One region of the Frondihabitans sp. 762G35 genome, then DNA from elsewhere that is predicted to be linked to it. Evidence: predicted binding sites of a transcription regulator. Region 1 holds the regulator's gene; the other holds the start of a gene.
The links. The regulator LexA, encoded in region 1, represses DNA repair genes until DNA is damaged. The targets are predictions, from matches to a motif close to TCGAACANNTGTTCGA.
Positions count from the first base shown of each region.

Region 2: a site for LexA is predicted at 2,179-2,194, ahead of AS850_RS08500 (DNA polymerase III subunit alpha). Genes of this name have one in related genera too.

Region 1 is NZ_CP014619.1:1,139,402-1,147,189, forward strand. Features, by position in the region: gene hflX (GTPase HflX) at 1-849, shown strand, start outside; gene AS850_RS05595 (methylenetetrahydrofolate reductase) at 1,173-2,078, shown strand; gene metE (5-methyltetrahydropteroyltriglutamate--homocysteine S-methyltransferase) at 2,075-4,408, shown strand; gene lexA (transcriptional repressor LexA) at 4,495-5,178, opposite strand; gene AS850_RS05610 (LysM peptidoglycan-binding domain-containing protein) at 5,537-6,052, shown strand; gene AS850_RS05615 (histidinol-phosphate transaminase) at 6,134-7,219, shown strand; gene hisB (imidazoleglycerol-phosphate dehydratase HisB) at 7,216-7,788, shown strand, end outside.
Region 2 is NZ_CP014619.1:1,765,765-1,773,552, forward strand. Features, by position in the region: gene AS850_RS08490 (glycoside hydrolase family 15 protein) at 1-486, shown strand, start outside; gene AS850_RS08495 (glucose-6-phosphate dehydrogenase) at 554-1,930, opposite strand; gene AS850_RS08500 (DNA polymerase III subunit alpha) at 2,209-5,703, shown strand; gene AS850_RS08505 (glutathione S-transferase family protein) at 5,714-6,742, shown strand; gene AS850_RS08510 (TraR/DksA family transcriptional regulator) at 6,739-7,104, shown strand; gene AS850_RS08515 (GAF domain-containing protein) at 7,273-7,788, shown strand, end outside.

The sequences.
Region 1 (7,788 bases):
TCGATGTCCCGCCAGGCCGGTGGTCAGGTCGGGGCCGGTAACGGAATGGGCTCGCGCGGGCCCGGTGAGACGAAGATCGAGCTCGATCGTCGTCGGATCCACACGCGCATGGCGCGGCTGCGCAAGCAGATCAAGGAGATGAAGCCGGCGCGCGAGGCGAAGCGGGCCAACCGCACCCGCAACTCCGTGCCGAGCATCGCGATCGCCGGCTACACCAACGCCGGAAAGTCCAGCCTGCTGAACCGCCTCACGCGGGCCGGCGTCCTGGTCGAGAACGCGCTGTTCGCCACGCTCGACGCGACCGTCCGGAAGAGCGTGACCGCCGACGGTCGGGAGTTCACCTACGCCGACACCGTCGGGTTCGTGCGCAACCTGCCGCACCAGCTGGTGGAGGCGTTCCGATCGACCCTCGAGGAGGTCGCCGACAGCGACATCATCGTGCACGTGGTCGACGGCTCGCACCCGGATCCCGCCGCCCAGCTCGCGACCGTCCGCGACGTGATCAACGACGTCGACGGGCGCGACATCCCCGAGGTGGTCGTCTTCAACAAGAGCGACCTGATCGACGAGAGCCAGCGGCTCGTGCTGCAGGGCCTCGTGCCCGACGCGATCTTCGTGTCGGCGCGCACCGGCGAGGGCATCGACGAGCTGCGGGAGCGGCTGGCCGGGATCCTGCCGCGGCCCGAGGTGGAACTCGACCTCCTGGTGCCTTATGACCGGGGCGAGGTCGTCGCGCGGATCCACGACATCGGACGGGTCGTCGACGTCGAGTACGTTCCCGAGGGCACGCGTGTCACCGCGCGGGTCTACCCGCAGGACGCCTCGGCGCTGGAGGAGTTCGCGGGCTGACCCGTGGCTCCGGCCGGGCCCATCCCATCGCCTCCGGCCGAGCCCCACGGCTCCTGCCGCTCGTGACGCCCCTTCCGCGCCCGCGGAGGGGGCGTTCCGCGTCCCGGCCTCGAACGTCGGCGGCGTAACAATCGGTCACGCCTCTTCCGGCGACCCGCCGACTGGCGTACCTTCGCATCACGTCGTCAGCACCCAGGACGACAGCGACAAGCCGAGCCCGGCACTCGCACCGAGACCCTCGTGGTCGTCCCTTCGGTGTGTCCGGCTGCTCACAAGGCGTCGCCTCACGCACACCGGTTCGTCTCGACCGAAAGAGACCCACCGTGGTTGCCTCAACCGTTCCCTTCTCCCTCGAAGTGTTCCCCGCCCGCTCGTCGGCCGCGGCGCTCGCGCTCGGCCACACCGTCCAGCGGCTCGCCGCGCACTTCCCGTCCTTCATCGCCGTGACCAGCGGGGCCGACGGGACGAGCGCCGCCGAGTCGGCCGACCTCGTCGAGTACATCTCCCGGAACGCGGGCGTGCCGGTCCTCGCGCACGTCACCACGTGGGGCAGGAGCGACGACGAGCTGCGCGACCGCCTCCGCGAGCTCCGCGAGCAGGGAGTCCGCCACATCCTGGCCGTCAAGGGCGATCCGCCCCGCGTCGATCCCGGGACGGCCGGCGACCTGACGAGCGCCGACCTCGTCGCCATCGCCCGCGAGACGTTCGCGGAGCAGCCCGGCGACGTGACCGAGATCGCCGTCGCCGCCTTCCCGGACGGTCACCCCTCGGGCGGCGGCGTCGATCGCGATCTGGAGCTGCTGCTCGGCAAGCAGCGGGCGGGCGCCACGCGGGCGCTCACGCAGGTGCAGTTCACCGCCGACGCCTATGCGGCCTACCTCGTCCGGGCCCGGGAGCACGGCATCACGATCCCCATCGTCCCGGGCATCCTGCCGGTCACGAACGCCGGTCGGCTTCGCCGGGTCGCCGAGCTGACGGGGAGCGATGCCCCGGCGGGCCTCCTCGCGCGCCTCGAGGAGGCCGCTTCGCCCTCGGAGGCCGAGGAGGCGGGAGTCGAGTTCGCCACGGACCTCGCGCGCGACCTCCTCGCGGCCGGTGCCCCCGGCCTCCACTTCTACACGCTGAACCTCGCCGACCCGGTCCTCCGGGTCATCGCGGAGCTCGGCCTCACCCCCCTCACCCCGCGCGACGAGTTCGTCGCCACCACCACCCACCGGGAGTTCGCATGACCACCACCGACACCACCGCAGCGGCGCCCGCGTTCCCCGCGGCCACCATCCTCGGCTACCCGCGCGTCGGAGCCGACCGCGAGCTGAAGCGCGCGATCGAGAGCCACTGGGCCGGGAGGACCACGGCCGACGACCTGGAGGCGAGCGCCACCGAGCTGCGCGCCCGTCGCCGTGCCCGTCTCGCGGAGCTCGGCCTGGGCCGCACCGACTCGAGCATCCCCGAGGACTTCTCGTTCTACGACCAGGTCCTCGACGCCGCCCTCACCGTGGGCGCTGTGCCGGCGCGCTTCGGTGCCGCGCCGTCGACCCGGGCCACGGAGTTCCTGCTCGCCCGCGGCGACGAGACGAACCCGCCGCTCGAGATGACCAAGTGGTTCGACACGAACTACCACCACCTCGTGCCGGAGATCTCCCCGGACACCGCGTTCCACCTGGCTCGCACCGAGCTGGCCGACCGCGTGCGCGAGGCCGCCGCCGACGGCTACGTCACGCGCCCCGTCGTGGTCGGCCCGGTCACGCTCCTCGCCCTGAGCGTCGCCGCGCAGGATGCCCCCGAGGGCTTCTCCCCGATCGACGCGATCGACCGCCTCGTCCCCGTCTACGTCGAGTTGCTCGCCGCTCTGAAGCAGGCCGGAGCGGAGTGGGTGCAGCTCGACGAGCCGGGACTCGTCTCCGACAACCTGGCCGTCGACCGCGACGTCCTCGTCGAGATCGCCCGCCGCGTCTACGCCGAGCTCGCCGCGGCCCCCGAACGCCCCCGCCTCTTCGTCGCCCTCTCCTACGGCGACTCCCGCGCGGCCGCCGCGGCCGTCGGCGCCTCGGGCGTCGAGGCCCTCTCCCTCGACCTGGTGCGAGGTTCCCTTCCCGACCTCTCCGCCGTGCCGTCGTCGGTGACGGTCGCGGGCGGCGTCGTCGACGGCCGCAGCATCTGGCGCACCGACCTGGGCGCGGCGCTCGATCGCCTCGAGGCCCTCGGGGCGGCGGCGTCCGGCCCGGTCGCGGTGACGACGACCACATCGCTCCAGCACCTCCCGCACGACGTCACCACCGAGCACCTGCTCGACCCCGAGCTCCGCTCCTGGCTCGCCTTCGCCGACCAGCGCGTCGCCGAGGTGCTGACCCTCGCCGCGGGTGTCGCCCGCGGTCGCGAGTCGATCGCCGCCGAGATCGGTGAAGCGCAGGATGCCCGGACCCGCCGCGCCTCCGCCCTCGGCGTGGTCGACGCCGACGTCCGCGCCCGTGTCGCCGCCGTCGAGGAGGGCGACACGCGCCGTGTCTCCGCCGACGAGCGCGACGCCGCCCAGCGCGACGCGCTGGGGCTCCCGCTCCTCCCCACCACGACGATCGGCTCGTTCCCGCAGACCGTCGAGGTGCGCCGAGCCCGCGCCGCGAACGTCCGCGGCGATCTCGCGGACGCCGACTACGACGCTCTCCTCCGCCGCGAGGTCCAGCGCGTCATCGAGGTGCAGGAGGAGGTCGGCCTCGACGTCCTCGTGCACGGCGAGCCCGAGCGCAACGACATGGTGCAGTTCTTCGCGGAGCAGCTCGACGGCTTCTCGACGACGGCGAACGGCTGGGTGCAGTCGTACGGGACCCGCTGCACACGGCCGTCGATCCTCTGGGGCGACGTCTCGCGTCCCGCGCCGATGACGGTCGAGCTGACGACCTACGCGGCGTCGCTGACGTCGAAGCCGGTGAAGGGCATGCTGACCGGACCGGTCACGATCCTCGCGTGGTCGTTCGTGCGCGACGACCTGCCGCTCGCCGAGGTCGCCGACCAGGTCGCGCTCGCCCTCCGCGACGAGGTCGCCGACCTCGAGGCCGCGGGCATCGGCATCATCCAGGTCGACGAGCCCGCGCTGCGCGAGCTCCTGCCCCTCGACGAGGCGGCGCACGAGGCCTACCTGGCCTGGTCGACGCGGTCGTTCCGTCTCGCCACGTCCGGCGTCGCCCCGGCCACGCAGATCCACACCCACCTCTGCTACTCGGAGTTCGGCACCGTCATCACGGCGATCGATCACCTGGACGCCGATGTGACGAGCATCGAGGCCGCCCGCTCCCGCATGGAGGTCGTGGACGACCTCGCCCGCGTCGGATTCTCCCGCGGCGTCGGGCCGGGCGTCTACGACATCCACTCCCCGCGCGTTCCCGGCGAGGCCGAGATGACGGAGTCCGTCGAGGCGGCCTCGACGTCGGTGCCCCTCGACAAGCTCTGGATCAACCCCGACTGCGGACTCAAGACCCGCGGGTACGCGGAGGTCGTCCCCTCGCTGGCCGTCATGGTCCAGGCCGCCAGGAAGGCGCGCGCCGCGGTCTCGCAGCCGGCCTGACCCGGAGCCGTCGCAGACGGCCGGACGACGAAGGGCCCCCGGAACGATCACCGGGGGCCCTTCGTCGTGATCCGACGGGGGAGAGGTCAGAGGGAGCGCAGCACCGCGACGACCTTGCCCAGGATCTGCGCGTGATCGCCGACGATCGGTTCGAAGTTCGAGTTGCGGGGCAGGAGCCAGGTGTGCCCGTCCCGCTGCCGGAAGACCTTGACGGTCGCCTCGTCGTCGAGCATCGCGGCGACGATCTCGCCGTTCTCGGCGCTGTTCTGCTGACGGACGACCACCCAGTCGCCGTCGCAGATGGCCGCGTCGATCATCGACTCGCCGACGACGCGGAGCATGAACAGCTCGCCCTTGCCCACGAGGGTGCGGGGGAGCGGCATGACGTCCTCGACCTGCTGCTCGGCCGTGATGGGCACACCGGCGGCGATCCGTCCGACGAGGGGGACGCGGGCGGTCGTGCTGTCGTCGTCGTCGTAGCGCACGATCGTCGGCTCGGGGACGACCTTGTCCGGGTCCTCGAGCAGGACCTCCAGCGCCCGCGGCCGGTTCGGGTCGCGGCGGATGGCGCCGGCCAGCTCCAGCTGGTTGAGCTGGTGCGTCACGCTCGACAGAGAGGCGAGGCCGACGGCGTCGCCGATCTCGCGCATGCTCGGCGGGTAGCCGCGGCTCGCGATGGAGTCGCGGATGGCCGTCAGGATCAGGGTCTGCTTGGCGGTCAGCGGCTTGCGCTCCCGCTCCGCCGGCTTCGCGATGGTCGCCTCGCTCATGTGTCTCCCGCCCTGGTCGATGTTCTCTCCGCCGCGTGATCTCCGCTGCGTGATCTCCGCTGCGTGCTCTCCGCCGCCCGTCTCGACGGACGAGACGCGAATGTCGGTGGTCGATGCTTCACTCGTCCTACCGATCGAAACTGTATCCGGTCCCACCTGACGTAACAAACACATGTTCGAGTGTGTCGCGTGTTTTTTTCGTCTTTTCCGACCGGAACGTCTTGAAATCGGTCTCGTTCGAAGATATGTTCGGAACACGTCTTCGTGCCCGGCAGTCCCGGCCGAGTGTCGGGCACGAAGACCACCCTCATCTCCGGCGGCGGAATCCGCAGGAGAGGGCACCACGAAAGGACACCCCATGAGCGCCACGATCACAGCCTTCCCCCGCAGCTCCAGCCGCGCCGGCCGCGGCCCGGTCACCGCCTCGCGTCCTGCCTCGGGTCGCGCCGTCTACTTCACGCCCGACGAGAGCCTCGTCGGTGCGGGTCAGCGCGCCACGTCCGAGCAGCCGGCCGCCCGGCAGGCGACCGCCGCACAGAACGACGCCGTGCACGGCGTTCCCCGGCCGCACCTCCACATCACGCGACGGGGCCGCGTCGTCCTCACGCTCCTCACCGTCGTCGGCGTCCTCGTCATCATGGCCAGCTTCCTCCTGGCCGGCCAGGGTGCCGTCGCGACGTCCACCGCCGGTGACACGCACTTCCAGGAGGTCACCGTCGCCTCCGGCGAGACGCTCTGGCAGGTCGCCCAGGAGGTCGCGCCGGCCGCCGATCCCCGCGACGTCATCGCCGACATCTCGAGCCTCAACAACCTCGACGGCTCGCAGGTCCAGGCCGGTCAGACGCTCGCGATCCCGACGAAGTACACCCGCTGAGCCGGTCTGCCGAGCCCCGGCCCTCCGGCCGCTGCCTCGGGGCCGCGGTAACGCGCCTCCTGCGGCCCGTAAAATAGCCGGGTGGCTACCTCTCTCGACGACCTGCCCCTTCGCGACGACCTCCGTGGCCAGTCGCCCTACGGCGCACCTCAGAAGAAGGTGCCCGTCGCACTCAACGTCAACGAGAACACGCATCCCATTCCGGAGGATGTCGCCCGCGACATCGTCGAGTCCGTCGCCGCGGCCGTCCTCGAGGTCAACCGCTACCCCGACCGCGAGTTCACGCTCCTGCGGCGGTCGCTGGCGGCCTACCTCGGTCACGGGCTGACCCCGGAGCAGATCTGGGCGGCGAACGGGTCGAACGAGGTCATCCAGCAGATCCTGCAGGCCTTCGGCGGCCCGGGGCGTCGGGCCCTCGGATTCCCGCCCACGTACTCGATGCACTCCATCATCACGCGCGGCACGGGCACGGAGTGGGTCGAAGGGGGCCGCGACGAGGGCTTCCGGATCTCCCCGGAGACGGTCGTCCGCGAGATCGAGCGGACCGACCCCGACATCGTGTTCCTCTGCGGGCCGAACAACCCGACGGGCACGCCGCTCGACATCGCGACCGTCGAGGCCGCCTATGCGGCCACGCGGGGGATCGTCATCGTCGACGAGGCCTACGCCGAGTTCATGCCGGCCGACATCCCGTCGGCGCTGACGCTCCTGCCGGGGCGCGAGCGGCTCCTGGTCTCCCGGACCATGAGCAAGGCGTTCGCCTTCGCCGGCGCCCGCGTGGGCTATCTGGCCGCGGACCCCGCGGCCATCGATGCGCTGCGACTCGTGCGCCTTCCCTATCACCTCTCCTCGCTGACGCAGGCGGCCGCTGTGGCGGCGCTCCGTCACGCCGACGAGATGCTGGCCATGGTCGACGACATCAAGGGCCAGCGCGACCGCATCGTCGCGCGGCTCGAGGAGCTCGGCTACACGCCGTGGCCGACGTGGTCGAACTTCGTCCTCTTCGGGGGAGTCGACGACCCGAACGCCGTGTTCGAGAAGCTGCTCGAGCGCGGGATCATCGTCCGCGACCTCGCCATCCCCGGGCATCTCCGCGTCAGCGCGGGCACCGAGGCCGAGACGACCGCGTTCCTCGACGCGATGAGCGACATTAGGCTCGGAGCATGACCGACCAGACCGGCCCCGCGCCGCGCACCGCCACGGTGTCCCGCACGACGAGCGAGTCGAGCATCGAGCTCAGCCTCGACCTCGACGGCACCGGGTCCTCCTCGATCGACACGAGCGTGCCCTTCTACGACCACCTCCTCACGGCGCTGTCGAAGCACTCCCTGATCGACCTGACCGTCCGAGCGACCGGCGACACCGACATCGACGTCCACCACACGGTCGAGGACATCGGGATCGCCTTCGGAGTGGCCCTCCGGCAGGCCCTCGGCGACAAGAGCGGCATCGGCCGGTACGGCGACGCGCTCGTCCCTCTCGACGAGGCGCTCGTCCAGGCCGTGGTCGACGTGTCCGGCCGGCCCTACCTGGTGCACACGGGCGAACCGGAGGGGTTCGAGTTCCACCTCATCGGCGGTCACTTCACCGGTTCGATGGTCCGCCACGTGTTCGAGGCGATCGCCTTCAACTCCGGCCTCACCGTGCACGTCCGCGTGCTCGGCGGTCGCGATCCGCACCACATCGCGGAGGCGGAGTTCAAAGCGTTCGCGCGTGCCCTCCGCGCGGCCGTCCAG
Region 2 (7,788 bases), 630 kb from region 1:
CAGTTCTACGGTTCGAAGGAGGTCGACGCGTCGCTCCTGCAGCTGTCGCAGGTCGGCTACGTCGACGCCCACGATCCGCGGATGCTGGGCACGGTCAAGGCCATCGAGGAGGACCTCCTGCACGACGGCCTGCTCCTGCGATACCGCACCGAGTCGGGCGTCGACGGGCTCGAGGGGTCGGAGAACCCGTTCCTCACCTGCTCGTTCTGGCTCACGGAGCAGTACGCCCGGAGCGGCAGGCTCGACGACGCGACCCGCCTGATGGACCGCCTCGTCGGCTTCTGCAACGACGTGGGCATGCTGTCGGAGGAGATCGAGGTGTCGACCGGTCACCACGTGGGCAACACGCCGCAGGCCCTGTCGCACCTCGCGCTCGTCCGCGCGGCCGACGCCATCGAGGCCGCGATCGAGCACTCCCGCGGCAATCGGGGCCGGCGGCTCGCCAGCCAGACGGACCACGAGACGACCGCACCCGCCCCGCGGTAGGAGTCCCGACGACGAACGAGGCCCCCGCGACGTGTGTCGCGGGGGCCTCGTTCGTCGTCGGGTGCGGCTACGCCTCCTTGGAGGTGGTCCAGCCCTCGGGGCCGGCGGAACCCGCCGGGTAGGTGTCGAGCGGCACGAGGTCGGCGTGCCAGGCGTCGATCACCGGCTGGACGATCGCCCAGCAGCGCTCGGCGACGTCGCCGCGGATCGAGAGCGTCGGGTCGTCGTGGAAGACGCCCGAGAGCACCTCGCCGTAGGGGGTCAGCTCCGGCTTCCCGAGCGTGGTCGAGAAGGTCGACTTCTCGAGCGAGAAGGGGTTGCCCTTCCCGTTCGTCGTCACGCCGAGCTCCATCGTCTCGGGGCTGATCTCGATGCGGAGGGTGTCGGGCGTCGATGCGCCCTCGAGGCCCGCCGGGAGCACCGGCACGGGCTTGAACGTGATCAGCACCTCCTTGCGCACCTTGGTCATCCCCTTGCCGGAGCGCAGGACGAACGGCACGCCGGCCCAGCGGCGCGACTTGATCTCGAACTCGACCTCGGCGAGCGTCTCCGTCTGGCGCGACACGTCGACGCCGTCCTCGTCCGCGTAGGCGGGGACGTCCTTGCCGTCGATCGAGCCGGCGGCGTACTGGCCGCGACGGCTCGCGGTGACGGGGTCGGAGTCCTTGACCCAGGTCGCGCGGAGGACGCGGGCGATCTCGCTGCGGAGCTCGACGGAGTCGATCGACGAGGGGGCCTCCATCGCGATGACCGCGAGCACCTGCAGGAGGTGGCTCTGGATCATGTCGATCAGGGCGCCGGCCTTGTCGTAGTACTGCGCGCGGCCCTCGAGGCCGAGGACCTCGTCGTAGAAGATCTCCACCTTCTCGATGTTCTCGCTGTTCCAGACCGGCTCGAAGAGACGGTTGGCGAAGCGCAGGCCGATCATGTTGAGGACGGTGGAGCGGCCCAGGAAGTGGTCGGTGCGGTGGATCCGCTCCTCCGGGACGATCTTGAGGAGCTCCTCGTTCAGCTCGTGCGCACCCTTCTCGTCGCTGCCGAAGGGCTTCTCGAGCGCGAGGCGGATGCCCTCGGGCAGGGTGATCTTGCCGAGCGCCTTGATCACCTTGACGGAGATGGCCGGCGGGAGGGCGAAGTAGAGGACGGGGGCGCCCTCGGAGGCGTCGAAGAGCTTCTCGAGGTGGGCCGCGTCGGTCGGGTCGCCCTGGATGTACTGGCTGCTCGCCAGCGTCTTCTTGGCGAGGTCGCTGTCGCCGTCGCCGTTGAAGGCGGTCTTGACGACGGAGTCCCACTCCTCCGGGTTGCGCTCGCTGCGGCCGGTGCCGATGAGCTGCACCTCGACGCCGCGGTCGCTCTTCAGCAGGCTCGCGAGGCCGGGAAGCAGGAGTCGTTCGGTCAGGTCGCCGGAGGCGCCGAGGATGATGAGGGTGCTGGTGTCGGTCATCGCGGAGAACGCTCGATGCGAGTGAGTCTGACGGAGTCAGAGCGGTGGATGGTCATGGACGTCCTTTCCGAAGTCGAACCGTGTGGGCCCTCGAGACCCAACGCGCGGGCGACGGGCGCATTCCCGACGGACACTGCTCGGAGGCAGGACGCGGGCCGCGAGGGGCCCCGGTGCCAGCGTCCACCGTACTGCCCGTCGCGGGTCTTGGTCGCGCATCCAGCGAGCCGGTTCGCAATGACCTACACTGTTCGAACATACGTTCGATTCGAGGAGGTCAGATGGGGTTCACGCACCTCCACGTCGCCTCCGCGTTCAGCGCCCACTACGGCACCGCGCAGCCGGCCGACCTGGTCGGTCACGCCGTCGCCGAGCACCGCTCCGACGCCGCGGCCATCACCGACCGCGACGGCCTCTACGGGGCGATCCGGCACATCGGGGCCTGCCGCGCGCTGGGCATCGACCCGATCGTCGGGGTGGAGCTCGGGGTCAGGGCCGACGGTGCGGCCTCCGGCCCCGTCCCGACGGCCGCCGCGGCCGACCGGGTCGTCGTGCTGGCCCACGGCCGCCTCGCGGGAGCGGGCTGGGCCTCCCTCTGCCGGCTCATCAGCGCCGCCCACGGCCGCGCGACGCGCAAGGTCAACGGCAGCGCGAACAGCGTCGCGACGATCGCCCGGTCGCGGGTCCGGGCCTTCCTCTGGGGAGACGACGGCCCGACCGGCACGGTGCTCCTCGGCCCCGACTCCGACGTGGGGCGCGCGGTCGCCCGCGGGCGGCGGCGCGAGGCGCTGGCCCTGCTCGACGAGTGGCACCGGCTCCTTCCGGGCGGCGTCGTCGTCGAGGTGGTCTGCCACCTGACCGAGCCGGGCGAGAGCAGGAGCCTCCGGCACGCCGCGAACCTCCTCGAGGTGGCCGACGCCGCCGGGGTGCCCGCCATCCTCACCAACGCCGTCCGCTACCGGGTGCCCGACGAGGCCCTCACCGCCGACGTGCTCGACGCCGCCGGCCACCTCGCCGCCCTCGGCACCTTCCTCCCGCAGCCGAACGCCCAGGCGTTCCTCAAGTCGCCCGGCGAGATGCGCGACCTCGCCCACCGCATCGCCGACGCGTCCTCGCTCGATCGCCGCGCCGCCGAGGAGATGCTCGCCGCCACCGAGCGGCTCGCCGACCGCTGCCGCCTCGACCCCGACGCCGACCTCGGCTGGGGCCGGGCGAAGGTGCCGGAGCTCAGCGCGATCGGCGTCGAGGGCGATCCCGACGTGGTGCTGCACCGGCGCGCGCAGGCCGGCATCACGGAGCGGTTCGGCGACGTCTCCATGGCCAAGCGCGAGACCCTCGAGCGCCGGATGCGGATGGAGCTCGACACCATCACCGGCTTCGGGTTCGCGGGCTACTTCCTCACCGTCGCCGACGTGTCGCAGATGATGCGCGACCTCCGGGTCCGGAACGCCGCCCGAGGCTCCGGCGCCGGCAGCCTCGTCACCTACCTGCTGCGCATCTCGAACGTCGACCCGCTCGAGCACGATCTCCTCTTCGAGCGCTTCCTCGGCAACAAGCGCGAGACCCTGCCCGACATCGACATCGACGTCGAGTCCGCCAGGAGGCACGAGGTCTACCGGGCGATCTTCGAGCGCTACGGCAGCAACCGCGTCACCCTCATGTCGATGCAGTCCACCTACCGGGCGCGCGGGGCCGTCCGCGACGCCGGCCTCGCGCTCGGGCTCGACGACGACCAGATCGACCTCGTCGCGAACAACGTCTGGCGGTTCAACGCCCGCGAGTTCCGCTCCGCGCTGGCCGAGAAGCCGGAGCTCCGCGAGATCGCCGAGCTGGTCCGCTCCAACGACCAGATCGATCTCCTCGTCGATCTGACCGAGCGGCTCGACCGGCTCCCCCGGCACATCTCGATGCACCCCTGCGGCGTGATCCTCGGCAACGACGGCCTGCTGAGCATGACCCCGGTGCAGCCGAGCGGCATGGGGCTGCCCATGAGCCAGTTCGACAAGCACGACATGAACGACGCCGGCCTCCTCAAACTCGACGTCCTCGGGGTGCGGATGCAGTCCTCCATGGCCTTCGCCCTCGGCGAGATCCAGCGGATCAACGGCCCCCGCACCGCCCTCGCCGGAGCCCTCCCGATCGACGCCCCCTACGTCAACCGCGACGGGCGCGTCGAGCTCGACGCGATCCCGCACGACGACGAGCCGACCTTCGAGGCCATCCGCACGACGCACACGCTCGGCATGTTCCAGATCGAGAGCCCCGGGCAGCGCGAGCTGATCGGAAAGATGCAGCCCGACCGCTACGAAGACCTCATCGCCGACATCTCGCTCTTCCGGCCCGGGCCGATGAAGGGCAACATGGTCGCCCCCTACCTCGACACCAAGCACGGCTTCCAGCAGCCCGACTACCTGCACCCGAGCTTCGCCCCCTTCCTGGCGGACAGCTACGGCGTCGTCATCTACCACGAGCACGTCCTGCGGATCCTCCACACCACCATGGGCATCTCGCTCGCCGAGGCCGACGAGATGCGGCGCGCGATGGAGAAGCGCGCCGACCTCGAGGAGGAGTTCCGCAGCCGCACCAGGGCGAACCTCGACGAGAAGGGCAGGAGGCGCTTCACCGACCGCGAGATCGACCGCATCTGGGGCGTGCTGAAGGGGTTCGGCTCGTTCGGGTTCTGCAAGGCGCACGGGGCGGCGTTCGCCCTGCCGACCTACCAGACGGCGTGGTTGAAGACGCACTACCCGGCGGAGTTCCTGGCGGGCATCCTGACCCACGATCCGGGCATGTACCCGAAGCGGCTCCTGCTCACCGAGGCGAAGCGCATGGGCGTGCCCGTTCTCCCGCTCGACGTCAACCACTCCGACGCCGTCTACCACGTGGAGCGGGTGCGGCCGCCGCGCTCCCCGGTGGCCCGGACCCACCCGGGCGAGCTCGGCATCCGGCTCTCGCTCGTCGACGTCCAGGGCATCACGGAGGCGGAGATCGCGCGCATCCTCGACAACCGGCCCTTCACGTCGATCGCCGACTTCTACCAGCGGGCGACCCCGTCGCGGCGCCTCTTCGAGCGGCTGGCCCAGGTGGGGGCGCTCGACGGTCTGGGTGGCGAGGGGCGCACGCGAGGCGACGTCCTCGTGCGCGTCCGGCAGCTGATCGGCCGAAGCACGAGACCGGTGCCGGGCGACGCCGCCAACCAGCTCGACTTCGACGTCGACGAATCGAACGAGGTGCCCGTCGGCACCCCCGACGTCTCCAGCCGGCAGCGCGTGAGCGACGAGCTCGACATCCTGTCGATGGAGGTCAGCGACCACGTGATCGAGAGCTACCGGCCGATGCTCGACGACCTCGGGGTGACGCGGGCCGCCGACCTCCTCGGGCTCTGGAACGGCACCACCGTGCTCGTCGCAGGCATCCGGATCGCGACCCAGACCCCGCCGATGCGCAGCGGCAAGCGCGTGGTCTTCATCAGCCTCGACGACGGGTCCGGTTGCTCCGACTCGACGTTCTTCGAGGAGGCGCAGGAACGCGCCGGGTCCCTCCTGTTCGGTACGCGGCTCCTGCTGATCCAGGGGCGCACGCGCCGCACGGGCGAGCGCGGCATCTCGCTCGAGGCCGAGAACGCCTGGGATCTCAAGGCGATGTGGCGCGACTGGCAGCGGACCCGCGCGGCAGCGGGTGCCGCTCGCGACGGCGACGGCACGGCTGGCGGCGCGCTCGACGGTTCATTCGACGGCGGCGTCCCCGCTGAGAGCGCCGGGCTCATGAGTCCGTAGGCTCAGACGCATGAGCGACGACAGCGATTCCACCCCCGGCCGGTACGTCGATCCCGGCCACGAGTACACGCGCGACACGACCTACATCGAGGACCGCATCACGCAGGATGCCCGTGACGGCTGGCCCGTCGAAGCCGGTCGATACCGGCTCGTCGCCGCCCGAGCGTGCCCCTGGGCGAACCGCACCGTGATCTCCCGCCGACTCCTCGGGCTCGAGGGCGCCATCTCCCTGGGGCTCCCCGGCCCGACCCACGACGCCCGGAGCTGGACCTTCGACCTCGACCCCGGCGGGATCGACCCCGTGCTCGGCATCGAGCGCCTCCAGGAGGCGTTCTTCAAGCGCGTGCCCAACTACCCTCGCGGCATCACCGTGCCCGCCGTGGTCGACGTTCCGAGCGGCAAGGTCGTGACCAACAACTTCCCGCAGATCACCCTGGACTTCGCAACCGAGTGGACCGCCTTCCATCGCGACGGAGCCCCGGACCTCTACCCGGAGCACCTCCGCGACGAGATCGACGACGTCGCCGAGGTCGTCTTCCGCGATGTCAACAACGGCGTCTACCGCGCCGGGTTCGCGGGATCCCAGGGCAGCTACGAGCGCGCCTACCATCGGCTGTTCGACCGTCTCGACTGGCTGGAGGAGCGTCTCTCCTCTCAGCGCTACCTCGTCGGCGACACGATCACCGAGGCCGACATCCGCCTCTTCACGACGCTCGCCCGCTTCGATGCGGTCTATCACGGTCACTTCAAGTGCAACCGCAACAAACTGACCGAGATGCCGGTGCTCTGGGCCTACGCGCGCGACCTCTTCCAGACGCCCGGGTTCGGCGACACGATCGACTTCGACCAGATCAAGAAGCACTACTACATCACGCACAGCGACATCAATCCGACCGGGATCGTCCCAGCCGGCCCGGATCCGCGCGTCTGGCTCGCTCCCCACGACCGCGACGAGCTGGGCGGCCGCCCCTTCGGCGACGGCACCCCGCCGCCGCCGCCGCCCGCGGGCGAGCGCGTGCCCGACCTCACACCGGCGTGACGGCCCGCTCAAGCGTCACCCCCGAGGCCGAGCGAACGGGTCGGCGCCTCGACGCGATCCGCGACGACGCGCTGGCTCTCGCCGAGCGACTGAGCGACGACATCCGCGCCGTGTCGGAGGCCCGGGAGGCGTCGAACGTCGACGACGAGCACGATCCGGAGGGGTCGACGATCGCCTACGAGAGATCGCAGCTCGAGGCGATCCGCCGCTCCGCCCTGGAACGCGCCGCCGACGCCTACGAGGCCCGCAGGCGGCTCGCCGACGGTCGCTACGGCATCTGCGTCCGCTGCGGTCGGCCCGTCCCGGCGGCTCGTCTCGAGGCGCGCCCCACCGCTTCGGTCTGTCTCGATTGCGCCGTGTAGCGGAAGCCCGCTCCCGCGACGCCGAGCACGGCGAAGTCACAGCGGACGCGGGGGTGGGAGCGCTTCCGCCCCCTGGGGAGTGCGACGTAGAGTAGCCGGAACACGACGGCGGCACGACCATCCGAGCCGCCGGGCACGATCGACGACGATTGGCGTGGCATGGTTTCGATGACGAGCGCGCGGTCCGCCCCGGGCGGCAACCCCTGGCTGGCCGCCCCCGGGCGCACCACCGCCGAGCGTCCCCGCCGGATCGTCGCCGAATCGTGGGAGCGGGCGCTCCGACGCCGCCTCGATCCGGAGCGTCTCCTGCCCGAGTTCGAGCTGCAGCCCGACGACGTGGCCGACTACCGGCGCGACCACCCGCTCTCTCTCCTCCTGCCCGTCGTGCGCCGCCTCCTGCTGAACGACATCGAGGGCTCCGGGCTCATCGTCGCGATGGGGGACGCGGAAGGACGACTGCTCTGGGTGGAGGGCGACGGTTCGGCGAAGCGCGGCGCAGAGGACATGCGCTTCGTCGAAGGGGCGGGCTGGGCCGAGAGCCGAGTGGGGACCTCGGCTCCCGGCACGGCTCTCGAACTCGACCACGGGATCCAGATCCACGGTACCGAGCACTTCAACCGCCTCGTGCAGAACTGGAGCTGCACGGCGGTGCCGATCCACGATCCCGCCACCCGGGGCATCCTG